Regions from separate parts of the Cupriavidus sp. FW305-27 genome, predicted to be linked through region 1. Evidence: riboswitches for the same ligand, from Rfam matches in the RefSeq annotation. Region 1 holds a riboswitch; the other holds the start of a gene.

The links. A riboswitch is a leader RNA that binds a small molecule or an ion and turns the genes downstream of it on or off. The one in region 1 is predicted to bind glycine.
Region 2: it holds a riboswitch for glycine, as region 1 does, so the genes downstream of both, AC3WRI_RS21560 (D-amino acid dehydrogenase) here and gcvT (glycine cleavage system aminomethyltransferase GcvT) in region 1, are expected to answer to the same signal.

Annotation. Positions count from the first base shown of each region.
Region 1 covers NZ_JBYTAG010000030.1:54,899-63,432, forward strand. Annotated here, with positions in the region: gene AC3WRI_RS16300 (UvrD-helicase domain-containing protein) at 1-2,055, opposite strand, end outside; gene AC3WRI_RS16305 (YMGG-like glycine zipper-containing protein) at 2,339-2,566, shown strand; glycine riboswitch at 2,644-2,731, shown strand; glycine riboswitch at 2,753-2,878, shown strand; gene gcvT (glycine cleavage system aminomethyltransferase GcvT) at 2,977-4,104, shown strand; gene gcvH (glycine cleavage system protein GcvH) at 4,193-4,573, shown strand; gene gcvP (aminomethyl-transferring glycine dehydrogenase) at 4,674-7,604, shown strand; gene AC3WRI_RS16325 (L-serine ammonia-lyase) at 7,749-8,534, shown strand, end outside.
Region 2 covers NZ_JBYTAG010000046.1:54,182-62,715, forward strand. Annotated here, with positions in the region: gene AC3WRI_RS21530 (GntR family transcriptional regulator) at 1-99, shown strand, start outside; gene AC3WRI_RS21535 (tripartite tricarboxylate transporter substrate binding protein) at 126-1,106, shown strand; gene AC3WRI_RS21540 (Bug family tripartite tricarboxylate transporter substrate binding protein) at 1,168-2,157, shown strand; gene AC3WRI_RS21545 (TlpA family protein disulfide reductase) at 2,183-2,686, opposite strand; gene AC3WRI_RS21550 (sialidase family protein) at 2,683-3,906, opposite strand; gene AC3WRI_RS21555 (TonB-dependent receptor) at 3,932-6,259, opposite strand; glycine riboswitch at 6,416-6,514, shown strand; glycine riboswitch at 6,515-6,633, shown strand; gene AC3WRI_RS21560 (D-amino acid dehydrogenase) at 6,690-7,958, shown strand; partial or broken gene AC3WRI_RS21565 (T6SS effector amidase Tae4 family protein) at 8,307-8,534, opposite strand, start outside.

The DNA of each region.
Region 1 (8,534 bases):
GAGCGCGCCGAGCCGGTCCTTGGGGCTCATCGCCGGGGTTTCATCCACCGGCGCAGGCGCCTCCTCCAGCTTCATCTCGCCGATAAAGCGCGAAGGCTGGCACGAGTAGGTTTCGCGCGCACGCTTGCGCTTCTTGCACCAGCTGACATGCAGGCTGCGCTGGGCGCGGGTGATGCCGACATACATCAGCCGCCGCTCTTCCTCGATCTTCTCGTCGCTCATGTCCTCGTCTTCGCGGCAGTGCGGCAGGATGCCCTCCTCCACACCGACCAGGAACACGTGCGGATACTCCAGCCCCTTGGACGCATGCAGCGTGGACAGCCGCACCGCGTCGGGATCTTCCTCGCGGCCTTCCAGCATGCTCATCAGCGCCACGGTCTGGGTCAGCTCCAGCAGGTTCTTGCCTTCGCTGCCGAAGCCGTCGGCATTGTCGAAACCGGTGGCTTCCTCGCCCTCGGCGCCTTCGGGCTTGGTGCCCTTGCGCTTGAGCCAGTCCAGGAATTCCAGCGTGTTGGTCCAGCGCGACTGCGCCTGCCGTTCGTCGAAGCTGTCGTACAGGTAGGCCTCGTAGTGGATCCCTTCCATCAGGTCGTCCAGCACCACGGTGGCGGGATCCTTGGCCGCGCGGTCGGCCAGCCGTACCATCGATTCGCAGAACACGCGCAGCGGCTCCAGCTGGCGCGGCTGCAGCTTGCCTTCGATACCGCCCATCATCGCGGCCTCGAACAGCGACACCTTGGCCTGTCCGGCAAAGGTGCCCAGCACTTCCAGCGTGGTGTTTCCCACGCCGCGGCGCGGCGTGGTGATGGCGCGGATAAAGGCGGGATCGTCGTCGGGATTGGCAATCAGGCGCAGGTAGGCGCAGATGTCCTTGATCTCGGCCTTGTCGAAGAAGCTCTGGCCGCCTGAAAGCACATAGGGAATGCGCTCGCGCCGCAGGATCTGCTCAAACAGCCGCGCCTGGTGGTTGCCGCGATACAGGATGGCGTAGTCGCGGAACTGCGCGCGGCGCTCGAACTTGTGCGCGGACAGGCGGAACACCACCGACTCGGCCTCGTGCTCCTCGTCGTTCATCGGGTGGATGGCGATGGGGTCGCCCATGCCGTGCTCGCTCCACAGCTTCTTGTCGAACAGCTTGGGATTGTTGGCGATAACCGCGTTGGCCGCTTCCAGGATGCGCACGGTGGAGCGGTAGTTCTGCTCCAGCTTGATCACCTTCAGGTCCGGAAAATCGGTCTGCAGCCCGCGCAGGTTGTCCAGCGTGGCGCCGCGCCAGCCGTAGATGGCCTGGTCGTCGTCGCCCACCGCGGTAAAGGCCGGCGCGCGCAGGTGCGAGCCGCCCGCCAGCAGCTTGAGCAACTGGTACTGGCAGGCGTTGGTGTCCTGGTATTCGTCGACCAGGAAGTAGCGCAGGCGGTTCTGCCACTTGAGCTGCACCGCTTCATTGCGCGCGAACAGTTCGGCCGGCAGGCGGATCAGGTCGTCGAAATCCACCGCCTGGTAGGCATGCAGCGTGGCCACGTAGTTGCGGTAGACCAGCGCGGCCTGGTGCTCGTCGGCATTGGCGGCCTGCGCGATCGCTGCCTCCGGATCGACCATGCCGTTCTTCCACAGCGAGATCGTGCCCTGCACGCCGCGGATCAGCTTCTTGTCGGTGGTGCCGAGCTGCTCCTGGATCAGGCCGAAGCAGTCGTCCGAATCCATGATCGAAAACTGCGGCTTCAGGCCCACGTGCTCGGCCTCCATGCGCAGGATCTGCACCCCGAGCGAGTGGAAGGTACAGACCGTCAGCTGTTTGAGCGGAATGCGCTTGCCCTCGCGCGTAGTCTTGCCCTCCATCAGCTTGCCGATGCGCTCCTGCATCTCCTTGGCGGCCTTGTTGGTAAAGGTGACGGCGGCGATATGGCGCGGCTCGAAGCCCTTGTCCTCGATCAGATGCGCGATCTTCTGCGTGATCACCCGGGTCTTGCCGGAGCCCGCCCCGGCCAGCACCAGGCAAGGGCCGTCCAGGTAGCGGACGGCTTCGGATTGGGCGGAGTTCAGGCCATGGGTCATGCGTGGGATGCGGTTGGAGGCAGGGAAATCGGCAGGAACAGCGGAAGGCCAGGCGGGACACGCCAGCACCCAAGAAACGGGCACGGCGGCAAAGCTGCCGATGTTAACACGCTGGCCGCGGCAGGTCAGTCAGCGCAAGCCGCGTTGACACGGCCGGTTGTGTCACCGGCGTAACACTTCGTAAAGGCCGGAGCCAATCGCGCAACCAAACGCTCTAACTAGTATGTCCCCCTGGCCTGCGCGGCGGGGTTGACATGCTTGAATCATCACATCGGAGCCAATAATGAAAACCCTGCAGACTTTGACCAAGGTGACCCTGATCGGCGTGACCGTCGCGGCCTTTGCCGGTTGCGCGGATATGACCCCGAAGCAGCGTAATACCGCCATTGGCGCGGGCGCGGGCGCCGTGGGCGGCGCCATCCTCACCGACGGTAGCGCGCTGGGTACGCTGGGTGGCGCGGCCGTGGGCGGCGTGATCGGTAACGTTGTCACCGACGACAAGAAGAAGTAAGCCAGACCACCGCAGCGACAGGTACGGCAGGCTCCCCTGGCCCGTTTGACAAAGGCCGGGGCCTCCCGTACATTGCGCGCATCCGACCGGGAGAGCGCGCATCGCCTGCGCCGCCGAAGGGGTATCACCCGAAAACTCTCAGGCACCACGGACCGATCGGATCGGCATGCAATATGCACACGATGCATGCCGAACTCTGGAGAGCGGCACCCGCCATTCGTGGCGAGCGTGCCCACCGAAGGGGCGCACGAGGACGGGGTCCGGCAGGATCCGCCTTGTAATCTCTCAGGTATCGAGGACAGAGGGGTCATCCGCCGCAGCGGATTGCCACGCCACATTCAGGCGCGGCGAGCGTTGCGGCGGATGGCCCTTTTTTGTTTTCGCCAACCGAGACTGCCCCAGAGGATTCCATGACGCTCCAGGCCACGCCCCTCAACGCCATCCACCGCGCCCTCGGCGCCCGCATGGTTGATTTCGGCGGCTGGGACATGCCGGTCAACTACGGCTCCCAGATCGAAGAACACAATGCTGTGCGCACCGACGCCGGCATGTTCGACGTGTCGCACATGTGCGTGGTCGACCTCGCTGGCGCCAATACCCGCAGCTTCCTGCGCGGCCTGCTGGCCAACAATGTCGACAAGCTGCAGACCCCGGGCAAGGCGCTCTACTCCTGCATGCTGGATGAGAAAGGCGGCGTGATCGACGACCTGATCGTCTACTTCTTTGCCGAGGACCACTTCCGCCTGGTCGTCAACGCCAGCACCGCGCTGGGCGACATCGAATGGATCCGCGCGCGCAATGCCGCCACCGGCAGCGATGTGACCATCACGCCGCGCCGCGAGGACGTTGCGCCTGCAGGCGTGCAGCCTCTGGCGATCGTCGCCGTGCAGGGGCCCAACGCCCGCACCAAAGTGTGGAGCACTTTCCCCTCGACCCAGCCGTCGGACACGCTCAAGCCCTTCAACGCCGCCGTGGTCCAGGACCCGGCCCTCGGCGAGATCATGGTGGCGCGCACCGGCTACACCGGCGAAGACGGCTTCGAACTGGTGGTGCCGGCCGAGAACGTCGCCGCCGTCTGGGAAAAGCTGAACGCCGCCGGCGTGCGCCCGGCGGGCCTGGGCGCGCGCGACACGCTGCGCCTGGAAGCCGGCATGAACCTGTACGGCCAGGACATGGATATCAACACCTCGCCGCTGGATGCGGGCCTGGCCTGGACCGTTGACCTGCAGAGCGAGCGTGACTTCACCGGCAAGGCGGCACTGGCCGCAGCCGGTTCGCGCCAGCAATTCCTCGGCCTGATCCTGCGTGACAAAGGCGGCGTCCTGCGCGCCCACCAGAAAGTGATCACGCCGGCCGGTGACGGTGAAATCACCAGCGGCACCTTCAGCCCGTCGCTGTCGCAGTCCATCGCCTTTGCCCGCCTGCCCAAGGATGTCGCCGTGGGCGATACCGTGCAGGTGGAGATCCGCGACCGCAAACTCAACGCGACTGTGGTTAAACTGCCGTTTGTGCGTAATGGCAAGGCACTCGTGAGCTAAGCGCTCACCCAACGGTCGCCCTCGCCTGCCGGCGCTTGCCGGGCAGGCATCACCCAACAAGAAACAAATCTGTATCCGGAGAACCTTCATGAATTTCCCCGCTGACCTCAAGTACACCGAGTCGCATGAGTGGGTACGCGTCGAAGCCGACGGCACGCTCACCATCGGTATCACCGACCACGCGCAGGACGCGCTGGGCGACATCGTCTTCCTGGAACTGCCCGAAGTGGGCAAGTCGGTCGGTGCCGGCGACGCGCTGGCAGTGGTGGAATCGGTGAAGGCCGCTTCCGACATCTACGCCCCCGTGGCCGGCGAAGTGATCGCCGTCAACGAGGCCGCCACGGCTGCCCCGGAGAGCGTCAACGCCGACGCCTTCGACGCGTGGCTGTTCAAGCTCAAGCCGGCCAACGGCGACGACGTCAACGGCCTGATGTCGGCCGACGCCTACAAGGCCAGCGTCGGCGCCTGACGCCGGCCGCGCCGGTCCATGGTTGGACCGGCCACTGCAGACTGACGCGCGCCGTCCCGGCTGACCACCGGCCGGCGCGCACCCCACGAGGTTCTTGCCAATGAACGCCCCGCTTCCCATGAATGCCGCCCAAGTGAACCGACCCACGCTGGCCGAACTGGAGGCGCGCGACGCCTTCGCCGCCCGCCATATCGGCCCCGATACCTCCGAACAGCAGCACATGCTGAAGGTGCTCGGCTATGACAGCCGCGCCGCGCTGATCGACGCCGTCATCCCCGCCGCCATCCGCCGCCGCGACGGCATGCCGATGGGCGAGTTCACCGAGCCGCTGAGCGAGGAAGCCGCGCTGGCAAGGCTGCGCGGGCTGGCAGGCAAGAACAGGGTGCTGAAGAGCTTTATCGGCCAGGGCTACTACAACACCGTCACGCCCGGCGTCATCCTGCGCAATATCTTCGAGAACCCGGCCTGGTACACCGCCTACACGCCCTACCAGCCGGAAATCTCGCAAGGCCGCCTGGAAGCAATGCTGAACTTCCAGCAGATGGTCACCGACCTGACCGGGCTGGATATCGCCAATGCGTCGATGCTGGATGAAGGCACTGCCGCGGCCGAAGCCATGACGCTGCTGCAGCGCGTGAACAAGCACGATTCGAACACCTTCTACGTGGCCGACGACGTGCTGCCGCAGACGCTGGAAGTGGTACGCACGCGCGCGCTGCCGATGGGCATCGAGGTCAAGGTCGGCCCCGCCGCCGATGCCGCCGCGGCCAACGCCTTCGGCGTGCTGCTGCAGTACCCGGGCGTAAACGGCGACGTCAACGACTACCGCGCCATCGCCGACGCCGTGCACGCCGCCGGCGGCCTGGTGGTGGCTGCCGCCGACCTGCTGGCGCTGACGCTGATCGCCGCGCCTGGCGAATGGGGCGCCGACGTGGCCGTGGGCAACTCGCAGCGCTTCGGCGTGCCGCTGGGCTTCGGCGGCCCGCACGCCGGCTATATGGCGGTGAAGGACGCCTTCAAGCGCTCGATGCCGGGCCGCCTGGTGGGCGTGACCATCGATGCGCAGGGCAACAAGGCCTATCGCCTGGCCCTGCAGACGCGCGAGCAGCATATCCGCCGCGAGAAGGCCACCTCGAACATCTGTACTGCGCAGGTGCTGCTGGCCGTAATGGCCTCGATGTATGCCGTCTACCACGGTCCGCAGGGCCTGAAGCGCATCGCGCAGCGTGTGCATCGCCTGACCGCGACGCTGGCCGCCGGCCTGGAAAAGCTCGGCTTCGCGCGCACCAACGCCAGCTTCTTCGATACGCTGACGCTGGAAACCGGCTTCAACACCGATGCCATCCATGCCGCGGCCACCGCGCGCGGCATCAACCTGCGCCATATCAGCGCCACGCGCGTCGGCATCTCGCTGGACGAGACCGCTACCCGTGCCGACGTGGTCGCGCTGTGGGAAGTATTCATGCAAGGCAAGCCGTTGCCCGCGGACGTGGACTTCGACAAGCTCGAGGCCGTCGCGCAGGACGGCTTCCCCCCCGAACTGGCACGCACCAGCGAATACCTGACCCACCCGGTGTTCAACACGCACCACGCCGAACACGAGATGCTGCGCTACCTGCGCATGCTGGCCGACAAGGACCTGGCGCTGGACCGCACCATGATCCCGCTGGGCTCGTGCACGATGAAGCTGAACGCCACCAGCGAGATGATCCCGGTGACCTGGCCCGAATTCAGCCAGATCCACCCGTTCGCGCCGCTGGACCAGACCGTGGGCTACCGCGAGATGATCGACCAGCTCGAGGCCATGCTGTGCGCCGCCACCGGCTACGCCGCGGTGAGCCTGCAACCCAACGCCGGCTCGCAGGGCGAGTACGCGGGCCTGCTGATCATCCACGCCTACCACGCCAGCCGCGGCGAGAGCCATCGCGACATCTGCCTGATTCCGTCGTCCGCACACGGCACCAATCCGGCGTCGGCGCAGATGGCCGGCATGAAGGTGGTGGTCGTAGCCTGCGATGAGGACGGCAACGTCGACCTGCAAGACCTGGCGAAGAAGGCCGAGCAGCACAGCAAGAACCTGGCGGCGATCATGATCACCTACCCGTCCACGCATGGCGTGTTCGAGCAGGGCGTGCAGCAGATTTGCGAGATCGTGCACCAGCACGGCGGCCAGGTGTACGTGGACGGCGCCAACATGAACGCCATGGTCGGCACCGCCGCGCCGGGCCAGTTCGGCGGCGACGTGTCGCACCTGAACCTGCACAAGACCTTCTGCATCCCGCACGGCGGCGGCGGCCCGGGCGTGGGCCCGGTTGCAGTCGGCGCGCACCTGGCTGACTTCCTGCCCAACCAGGACAGCGTCGGCTATCGCCGCGACGACCGCGGCATCGGCGGCGTTTCGGCGGCGCCGTTCGGCTCGGCCAGCATCCTGCCGATCTCGTGGATGTATATCGCGATGATGGGTTCGGCCGGCCTGACCGCCGCCACCGAGAACGCGATCCTGGCGGCCAACTATGTCGCCAAGCGCCTGGCCCCGTACTACCCGGTGCTGTACACCGGCCAGCACGACCTGGTCGCGCACGAGTGCATCCTGGACCTGCGCCCGCTGCAGAAGGACACCGGCATCAGCAATGAAGACGTGGCCAAGCGCCTGATGGACTACGGCTTCCACGCCCCGACCATGAGCTTCCCGGTGCCGGGCACGCTGATGATCGAGCCGACCGAGAGCGAGGCGCTGCACGAGCTGGACCGCTTTATCGACGCGATGATCGCGATCCGCCAGGAAATCGGCCGCGTTGCCGACGGCACCTTCGACCGCGACGACAACCCGCTCAAGCACGCGCCGCACACGGCCGCGGTGGTGACCGCCGACGAGTGGACCCACAAGTACACGCGCGAGGAAGCCGCGTACCCGGTGGCATCGCTGCGCACGCAGAAGTACTGGCCGCCGGTCGGCCGTGCCGACAACGTGTATGGTGACCGCAACCTGTTCTGCGCCTGCGTGCCGGTCAGCGACTACGTGGTGGACTGAGGCGTAGCGCCCCCCCCGCCCCCGCGGCCCGCCAACGAACTATGCTCGAGATGACGGGCATCGCGGTGTCGCGGTGCCCGCCGCAGCCACGCCAACCGACCAAGAAGAGCCTCTTCAGGGCCATCCCATTGCTGGAGACATTCCGTGGCAGTCAGCGTCTTTGATCTGTTCAAGGTGGGCATCGGCCCGTCGAGCTCGCATACCGTAGGCCCGATGCGCGCTGCGCTGATGTTCGCGCAGGGGCTTGAGCGCGACGGCCTGCTGCCGCAGGTGGCGAGCGTGCGTGCCGAGCTCTATGGCTCGCTGGGCGCCACCGGCAAGGGCCACGGCACCGACAAGGGCGTGATCCTCGGCCTGATGGGGGAAGCCCCCGACACCATCGATCCCGATTCGATCGACACGCGCCTGGCCGCGCTGCGCGCGGGCCGCGAGCTGTCCCTGCTGGGCCAGCATGTCGTGCCCTTTGTCGAGAAGGAGCACATCGCCTTCTACCGGCGCGAAGCGATGGCCGAGCACCCCAACGGCATGAAGTTTCATGCCTTCGACGCCGGCGGTGCATCGCTGCGCGAGGCGCGCTACCTGTCGGTCGGCGGCGGCTTCGTCGTGACCGCGGGCGCACCCAATACGCAGGTGCTCAATGCCGCGCAGCAGCTGCCGCACCCGTTCCGCAGCGGCAAGGACATGCTGGAGATGGCCACCGCCAGTGGCAAGAGCATCGCGCGGCTGATGATGGAAAACGAGCTGACCTGGCGCAGCGAGGCGGAAGTCACCAGCGGCCTGCTGCATATCTGGGATGTGATGCAGGCGTGCGTGGCGCGCGGCTGCCGCACCGACGGCGAGCTGCCGGGGCCATTCAGGGTCAAGCGCCGTGCGCCGGAGCTGTTCCGCAGCCTGACCGAGCGCGCCGAGCGCACCCTGTCCGACCCGCTC
Region 2 (8,534 bases), on a different contig from region 1:
GTGACCCGGCATGCCTTCGACCTGGGCGGCAACTGCATCGAATACCGGCTGACGCGGGGCGACGCCTTTGCCTTTCGCTATACCGCGGACGTCCGCTGACGGACCGCACCCGAGGAGACAGACCCATGCACGCACGCCACGCGATCGCCGCCACGGTCGCTGCCATGATCGCCACCACCACGCTGGCGCAGGCCGCCGACACCGCCGCGGCCTGGCCGGCACGGCCCATCACGATCGTGGTGACATATCCGCCGGGCGGCGGCGCGGACCTGATGGCACGGCTGATCGCGCCGGGCCTCGGGCGCGAGCTGGGCCAGACCGTCGTCGTCGAGAACCGCCCGGGTGCCGGCGGGCAGATCGGTGCCGCCTATGTCGCCAAGGCGGCACCGGACGGCTACACGATGATGGTCGATGCCTCCTCTTATGCGGTGAATCCCAGCCTCTATCCGCGCCTGCCCTACGATCCGGACAAGGCCTTCCGGCCGGTCGGCGTGCTGGCGCGCTATCCCAACGTGCTGGTGGCCACGGCGGGCTTCCCCGCCAGCAAGGTCAGCGACGTCCTGGCCATGGCCAGGCAAAAGCCAGGCTCGGTCGCCTTTGCGTCCTCGGGCAATGGCTCGGCGCAGCATCTGGCCGGCGTGCTGTTCGAGCAGCGCGCGGGGGTCGATCTACTGCATGTGCCCTACAAGGGCGGCGGCCCCGCCATGACCGATGTCATCGCCGGCCAGGTGCCGCTGTTCTTTGCCAACGTCGCTTCGAGCCTGCAGCACATCAAGGCCGGCAAGCTGAAGCCGCTGGCGGTGACCAGCCATGCCCGCACCCAGGCATTGCCGTCCGTGCCCACCATGCAGGAAGCCGGCGTGGCGAGCTACGAGGTCTATGAATGGAACGCGGCCTTCCTGCCCGCCGCAACGCCGGACCCGATCGCAGCGAAGCTCGCCGACGCCCTGCGGAAAGTCATGACCAGCCCCGAGATCCGGCAACGCGTGGCCGAGCTGGGCGGCGAGGTCGTGGCTGCGCCGCCAGCACAGGCACGGCAATTCATCGACGGGCAGGCCCGGCTATGGGCCAAGGTCATCCGGGACGGCAACATCAAGCCCGAATAGCACCAATTGGCACCGACTCTGCCCCACCACGGCCCAGCTACAGAACTTTGAGGAGAAATACATGACCCCGATAAATCCCCTTCGCCGCCATCTGCTCAAGACCACCGCCGCGCTGGGCGCGTGCGCGCTGGCACCAACACTGGCCCGCGCACAGGCCTGGCCGGCCAAGCCGATCCGGCTGGTGGTGCCGTTCGCGCCGGGCGGCAGCTCGGAGATCGTGGCGCGCTCCACCGCGGCGGAGCTGACCAAGCTGCTAGGCGTGTCAGTCTTCGTCGAGAACAAGCCCGGCGCGGCCGGCAATATCGCCATGGCCGAAGTCGCGCGCGCCGATGACAACCACACGCTGATCCTCGGCCATATCGGCACGCTGGCGGTCAATCCGTTTATCTTCCCGAAGCTGCCCTACGACCCCGTCAAGGACTTCCGCGCGATCTCGCTGCTGTCCAAGGTGCCGAGCCTGTACGTGGTCCACCCCGACGTGCCCGCGAAGAACCTGAAGGAGTTCGTGGCGCTGGCCAAGAGCAAGCCTGGCAAGCTGAACTACGGTTCGGCCGGCAACGGCAGCGCCGGCCACCTGGCCTTTGAATACCTGAAAGCCGCGAGCGGCACCTTCATCACCCATGTGCCGTATCGCGGCAGCGGCCCGCAGATCACTGACCTGTTGTCCGGACGGCTGGATGCGGCCGCGGTCGGCGCGCCGGCGATCATCCAGTTCATCAAGGCCGGCAAGGTGCGCTGCATCGCCACCGGCACGACCCAGCGCATTGCCCAGCTGCCTGACGTGCCTACGGTCGCGGAACAGGGCTATCCCGGCTTCGAAATGACGCAGTGGTACGGACTGCTGGCGCCGGCATCGCTGCCGCAGGCGGCCGCCGACAAGCTGGCGGACGTCACCGCAAAAGCCGTGAAAAGCCCGACCTCGGTCGAGCGCCTGAGCGCGGATGCGGCGATTGTCGTGGGCGGCACGCCGGCCGAGTTCTCGCGCTTTATCGCGCAGGAACAGCAGCGCTGGAAGCCCATCATTGCGCGCGCCGGGATCAAGCCGGATTGAGCGGACAGCCGCTCCCGGCACAGCCTTAGCCGGCGATGCCAGCCCAGCGCAGGTGCTTGTCCCAGTCGGCGTCGCTGATCACGCCGGACACGCCCTGCCGCTGGCCATCGGCGCGATAGAAGTAGGTGCGCGGCATCTCGCCCATCCAGTCCGGATCGACCGCATAGCGCAGCCGCTCCTGCGGCTCGTGCCCGAACACCCACGCGTTGCGCGTGAGCCTGACGCGCTGGAGCAGTTGCTGCACCTGTGGCAGCGCGTCGGGGTTGTCCGTCGCCAGCGTGACGACGCGCAGGTTTGGATGCTGCGCGCGCAGCTTGCCGATGGTGTCGAAGTTGCGCTTGCAATAGACGCAGTCGAGCGACCACACCACCAGCACAAAGGGCTTGCCCTGCTGGCTGGCTGCGAGCTGGGCGGCGCTGGCCGATGCGAACACGGCAACGCGCTCGGCCGGTTGACTGCCGGCATTGGCGGCAGTCATCGCCAGGGTCAGGACTGCAGCGGCGAGCAGCTTGCGGCGGGATGGCATCATGCGCCCTCCTTGCCCAGCGGGAACACCTGGAAGCCCTCGGCATCGGTACGCCACAGCACGTAGGCGCGGCCGGCGTGCTGCAGCAGGTGCGGCTGGTCCGAGTCGCGCTCCGTGCCGGCCAGCTTGCGCGTCTGCCAGGTCTTGCCGCCATCGTGCGACAGCATGGCGGACAGCCGTGTCTGCCGGCCGTCGAACGATTTCCAGGCCACCGCGATCTCGTTGTCGTTCAGCGCGACGATGTCGGCATGCTGCGCACGCGGATCATCCAGCGGGCGCTGTGCCTGCAGCTTGCCGTCCTTCCAGCGCCCCACCGAGACCGTGGGCTTGCCTTCGCGCACGTTGAACCAGATCATGTGCACCGTGCCATCGGGCGCCACCGAAGCGCCGGGGCCGTGGTGCGGACAGGCATCGATGCGCCAGTCGTCGAAGGTGGCGCGCTGCACCGGCGTGGCCTTGCCGTCGGTGCCCAGCAGCGCCAGCGCGTGGTCGCGCGCGTTGGGCGGGAATACATGGCGCCACAGCGCCAGCATCTTGCCGTCGGGCGTGGGCGACAGCGCGATGCGGCAGCATTCGCACGACTGGTCGGCGACCTTGTAGTCGCCCTGGAAGGTCTTGCCGTGATCGGCCGAGACCGCGTAGTAGACCGCGGCGCCGGCGTACGGCTGCTTGCGCGCCTCGGCGGCAACCACGTCGCGCTTGTCGATCCAGCTGACGAAGACGCGCCCGGCATTGTCCACCGCGATGGCGTCGAAGCGGTGGGCGATCTGGTCGCGGTTGGCATGCACCGTCAGCGGTTCGGCGAAGGACTTGCCGCCATCGGTGGAACGCGCAAAGCGGATAAAGCCGGTCCACGGCTTGGGCAGCGGCTGGGTCCAGGTGACGAAGATCTCGCCGTCGCGCCCGGTGGCGACCTTGGGCCGGCTTTCGTGATCGGCGGCGGCCTGCTCCGGCACGCTGTTGACATGCTGCGCCGGCCCGAAGCTGCGGCCGTAATCGGTCGATGCACGTACCGCGACGTAAGGGCCGTCCTTGTAGGCGACCCATAGCTTGCCGTTTCGATCGAACGCGGCGCCGGTGCCCAGCTCGCTCATCTTCGCGGCCTTGGCCTGCGCGCCGTGGCCGCTGTGATCGCCGTGCGTTTGCGCGGTCGCGGCCAGCGCGGCACCGGCCATCATCAGCCCGGCAACGATCAAGCGGAAACCGGGGCGAACGCCTTGCATGGTTGTGGTCAGCCTGTTCACGTGCTCAGAAGGAGAGTTTCGCCTCGGCGTAGAACGTCCGGCCCGGATACGGGTGATAGACGTAGTAGCGCTGGTCGGTGAGGTTGTCGATGCCAAGCCCGAGGCGCACGTTCTTCGCGGGCCGGTACGTCAGCTTGACGTCAAAGGTCAGGAAGCTGCTGGTGCCGCCGAAGGTGTCGGGGTTGACGTCGGAATTGTCGAGCGTATTGTACTGCCGCCCCGAATAGGTCATGGCCAGCGTGCCGGCCCAGGCCGGCGTGATGCGATAGGTGCCCATCAGGTTGGCCCGCCACTTGGGGATGCGGTAGAAGTACTTGCCCACCGAGGCCGGGTTGTTGGCGTTCTCAAGCGTCTTCGAATGGTTGTAGGCCCCGCTGGCCGACAGGTCGAAGCCGCTGACGAACACATCGCGCGCGTCATAGGCCAGCTCGATGCCGCGGGTGCGCACGCGGTCGACGTTCTGAAAGCTGGTGACAGTCGGGAATACCGTGGTGTTGGTCTGGCTGACCAGGGCATCGCGGATATCGTCCTCATACACCGAGACCCGGAAGTACGACGAATCCAGCGTGCGCTCGAAGGTCAGGTCCTTCGAGAACGACCGCTCGGGCTGCAGGTTGGGATCGTTGTTGATCAACGCGGTCCCGGTGATGCGGCCCTGGAACAGCTCGCTGACAGTCGGATAGCGATAGGCCTGGCCCAGCGACAACCGGCCCAGCCAGTCCTGCCCGAATGCCTTCTCCAGCGCCAGCTTGGGCGACCAGTTGGATTCGCTGCGCACCGGGTAGCCGATATCCACGCCGGGCTGGCTGCGGCTGCCGTCATAGGCGCGCCAGTGTTCGTAGCGCACGCCGGGGATCAGCTTCCAGTCCTCGGCAAAGTACCAGGCGTCTTGCGCATACAGCGCCTGGGTCTCGGTCTTGCCGGCAAAGGCGTTGTTGAAGGCGCTGATGGTGGCCGCCTGCCAGTCCGAGGTGTTGTAGGTGGTGTTGCTCAGCCGGTAATTGTCATAGTGGTAGCCGAACGTGACCCAGTGCCCGCCCTGCAGCTGCCGCGGCCGGTAGTCGGCCTTCAGGTCGAGCGTGCGCCAGCCGGTGCCGTCGCCATAGGTCACCGTGCCCGGCCCGCTGCCGACGGTGTTGGCGCTGCGGCTGATGTCCTTGCTGACATCGAACAGCGACGCCACGCCCGAGAAATTCCAGCCGGTCTCATTGCGCGTACGCAGCGACAGGCCATAGAGCCAGCGCGCGTCCTCGCCATTGCTCGGGGCGAAGGCGTTGGCGGGAATCACATAGCGATAACCGCCGATATTCACGGGACCGCTCGACACAACATTGCCATCGGCATCGCGCAGGTAGCTGCCGGTGGCACTGGAGCGGTCCTGCTGCCAGTAGGCCGCGGTGAACTGCGCCTGCAGGGTATTGGTGATGTCGTAGCCGAGCTTGAGCTTGAGCTGGTCCTGCACGGTATGCGTGACGCCCTCGCTGTTCACGCCCATCACCACGCGCTCGCGGCCGGTCTGGTCCTGGTCGAAGTGCGCGCCGGTGACCGGCTTGTCGGCGGAAGTGGCACGGGCCGTGGAACGCGCCGCGGTATAGAAACTCAGCGGCTGGCTCTTGCTGTCCTGCCGGTCCACGCTGACCAGCCACGAGAACGGGCCGACGCGGTCGCCCACATAGGCGTTGGCGTGGACCCCGTTGAAGTTGTCGTGCGTGCCATACAGGCTGAAGCGCTGCGTGAACAGCTGCACGCTGGCATCGCCCTCGAACTTCTCCGGCGTGCGCGTGGTGATCAGCACCGTCGCGCCCAGCGAGTTGCCGGGATACAGCGCCGAATACGGGCCGTACAGCACATCCATGCGCTCGATCTCGGCGCTGTTGACCAGCGACCAGCGCGGCGGGAAGCTGAAGTCCGATCCCAGCAGGTTGGACAGCAGCAGGCCGTCCGCATAGACCAGCCCCCGCGCCGACTGGCGCGAACTGGTGCTGCGCACCGAGATGATCGAATTCATATCGCCGATGAAGCGCTTGCGTACGGCGAGGTTGGGCGCGTACTTGAGGGCGTCTTCCGTGTTCACCACATTGAAGTCGGCCATGCGGCGGCGGCTGATGCCGTAGGCCGGCGAGGGCGTGTTGGGCGGTATGGCCGGCGTCTCGGCGCGCTCCGACTTGGCCGAGACCACCACCTCCTGCAGCGGCTCGGGCGCGTCCACCACCTGGGCGGCGGCGACGGCGGGGCCCATCAGCACCGCCGAAACGGCCAGTGCAATGCGATTCTTCTTCACTGGAAAACCTTGTTGTCGTCTTTTTCGACTCACTCCACCTGAGCGCAGCATACGGCGCCTCTCCCCGAGAGCGAGCGCTGACATTTTATGGGGCACGGGGGCGCAGGCCGATGCGACATAGCGACGCGGGCGGCAGGCTGCCTAAGCGTTAACCCGCATATCCAACGTCGAGCCTTGTCACTACATTGCCCGGATTGGCGTCAAGCCAATGTGATGCAGGGAGAGACTGTCGCGGTGCCCGCCGCGGACAGCGCCGAAGGAGCAACCGCCCCGGAAACTCTCAGGCAAAAGGACCGGCATCACCAGTCAGTGCACTCTGAAGAATGCCGGACGCTATCGTCCGCCGGCATACCGAAGGAGCAAGCGCGCCCCGCCCTCGCGGCCGGGTGGCGTGAATCTCTCAGGTCCAGAACAGAGGGGGCGTCCGCCACGCATATTGCGTCCGGGCTCCCACCATCGACGTTCCTGGAACCTGCAGATCATGAAATCAATCGCTGTCATCGGCGGTGGCATCACGGGTGTCACCACGGCCTACGCGCTGGCCCGGCGCGGATTCTCCGTCACGCTGTTCGAACGGCACCGCTATGCCGCCATGGAGACCTCGTTCGCCAACGGCGGCCAGTTGTCGGCCTCCAACGCCGAGGTCTGGACCCACTGGTCGACCCTCGTCAAGGGCATGAAATGGATGCTGCGCAACGACGCCCCGTTGTTGGTCAATCCCCGGCCCAGCTGGCACAAGCTGTCCTGGTTCGCCGAGTTCATCGCCGCGATCCCCCACTACCGCCGCAACACCATCGAGACCGCGCGCCTGGCCATCGCGGCGCGTGAGCACCTGTTCGCCTGGGCGGCGCAGGAAGGCATCGATTTCGACCTGAAGAAGGAAGGCATCCTCCATATCTACCGCGACAAGACCGGCTTCGAGCATGCCGGCCGGGTCTCGGCACTGCTGGCGCAGGGCGGGCTGGAACGGCGCGCCGTGACGCCCGAGGAGATGCGCGCGATCGAGCCGACGCTGGCCGGCTCGTACTACGGCGGCTACTTCACCGAGAGCGATTCCACCGGCGACATCCACAAGTTCACCAGCGGCCTGGCCGCAGCCATCGATCGGCTGGGCGTGCGCTGCCTGTACGGCCAGGACGTGCGGGCGGTGAAGACCGACGGCAGGCGCGCCACCGTGACCGTGCAGGACGGCGCCGACACGGCCACCTCCACCTTCGACGGCGCCGTGATCTGCGCCGGCACCGCCAGCCGCGCACTGGCCGCGGGGCTGGGCGACCGCGTCAACATCTATCCGGTCAAGGGCTATTCAATCACGGTCAACCTGACCGATGAGGCCAGCCGCGCCGCCGCACCGGTGGTCAGCCTGCTCGACGACGAAACCAAGCTGGTCACCAGCCGCCTGGGCGACGACCGCTTCCGCGTGGCCGGCACCGCCGAGTTCAACGGCTACAACCGCGATATCCGCGCCGACCGCATCCGCCCGCTGGTGGAATGGGTGCAGCAGTGCTTCCCCGGCGTCAGCACGCGCAGCGTGGTGCCTTGGGCCGGGCTGCGGCCGATGATGCCGGATATGCTGCCGCGCGTGGGGCGCGGGCGTGCGGCATGCATCTTCTACAACACCGGGCATGGGCACCTGGGGTGGACTTTGTCGGCGGTGACGGCGGATATGGTGGCAGGGGTTGTCGACCAGCATCTCGGCGCGAGGGTGGCAGTCGCGGCGGGTGCGCCGATGGCATTGGCCAAGGCTTGAGTTCGCGGGTGTTTTCTCCCCTCTCCCATTTGTAAGATAGGGCCACCGTGCTCGAACAGCGCCGCGCCATGATGGAATCATGGCGCGGCGCATGTATACGCTTGAAAAATAGTGGATGTGTGCCCTATTTTCGCCCGGATGAATACCCAAGCCATCCACCAATTAATGAGGCTGCGACCATAGACACGAACCAGCCAACAAAGAACAGATTCGCTGCATGCTGATTCGTGTCGAACAAACTTCCTGTCCCGCGCAAAACTACAACGCCGAAGAGATATAACCCGCCCCAAGCAGCAAGCGTAGCCAGGACAGCACCAGTCATAGCGCCGATGACTGCTCTCAGTATCTTCATTTTACGGGGAAGAAAAGAATTGTTTTCGAGTTGCGAAAATCTGACCAAATACCCGGAACCACAATATTCAAACTTACTCTTAGACCAGTACCAAAGCCTGTGAGCCTTTCTCCATTCCATAAATCGATATGGCCTCCGCTAGCATTCCCTGCCACCTCTCCGTCACGCGTCCAATAGCCATCGAACATTATTATTCCGGTTCGCCCCTTTACCTTGCCCACCCA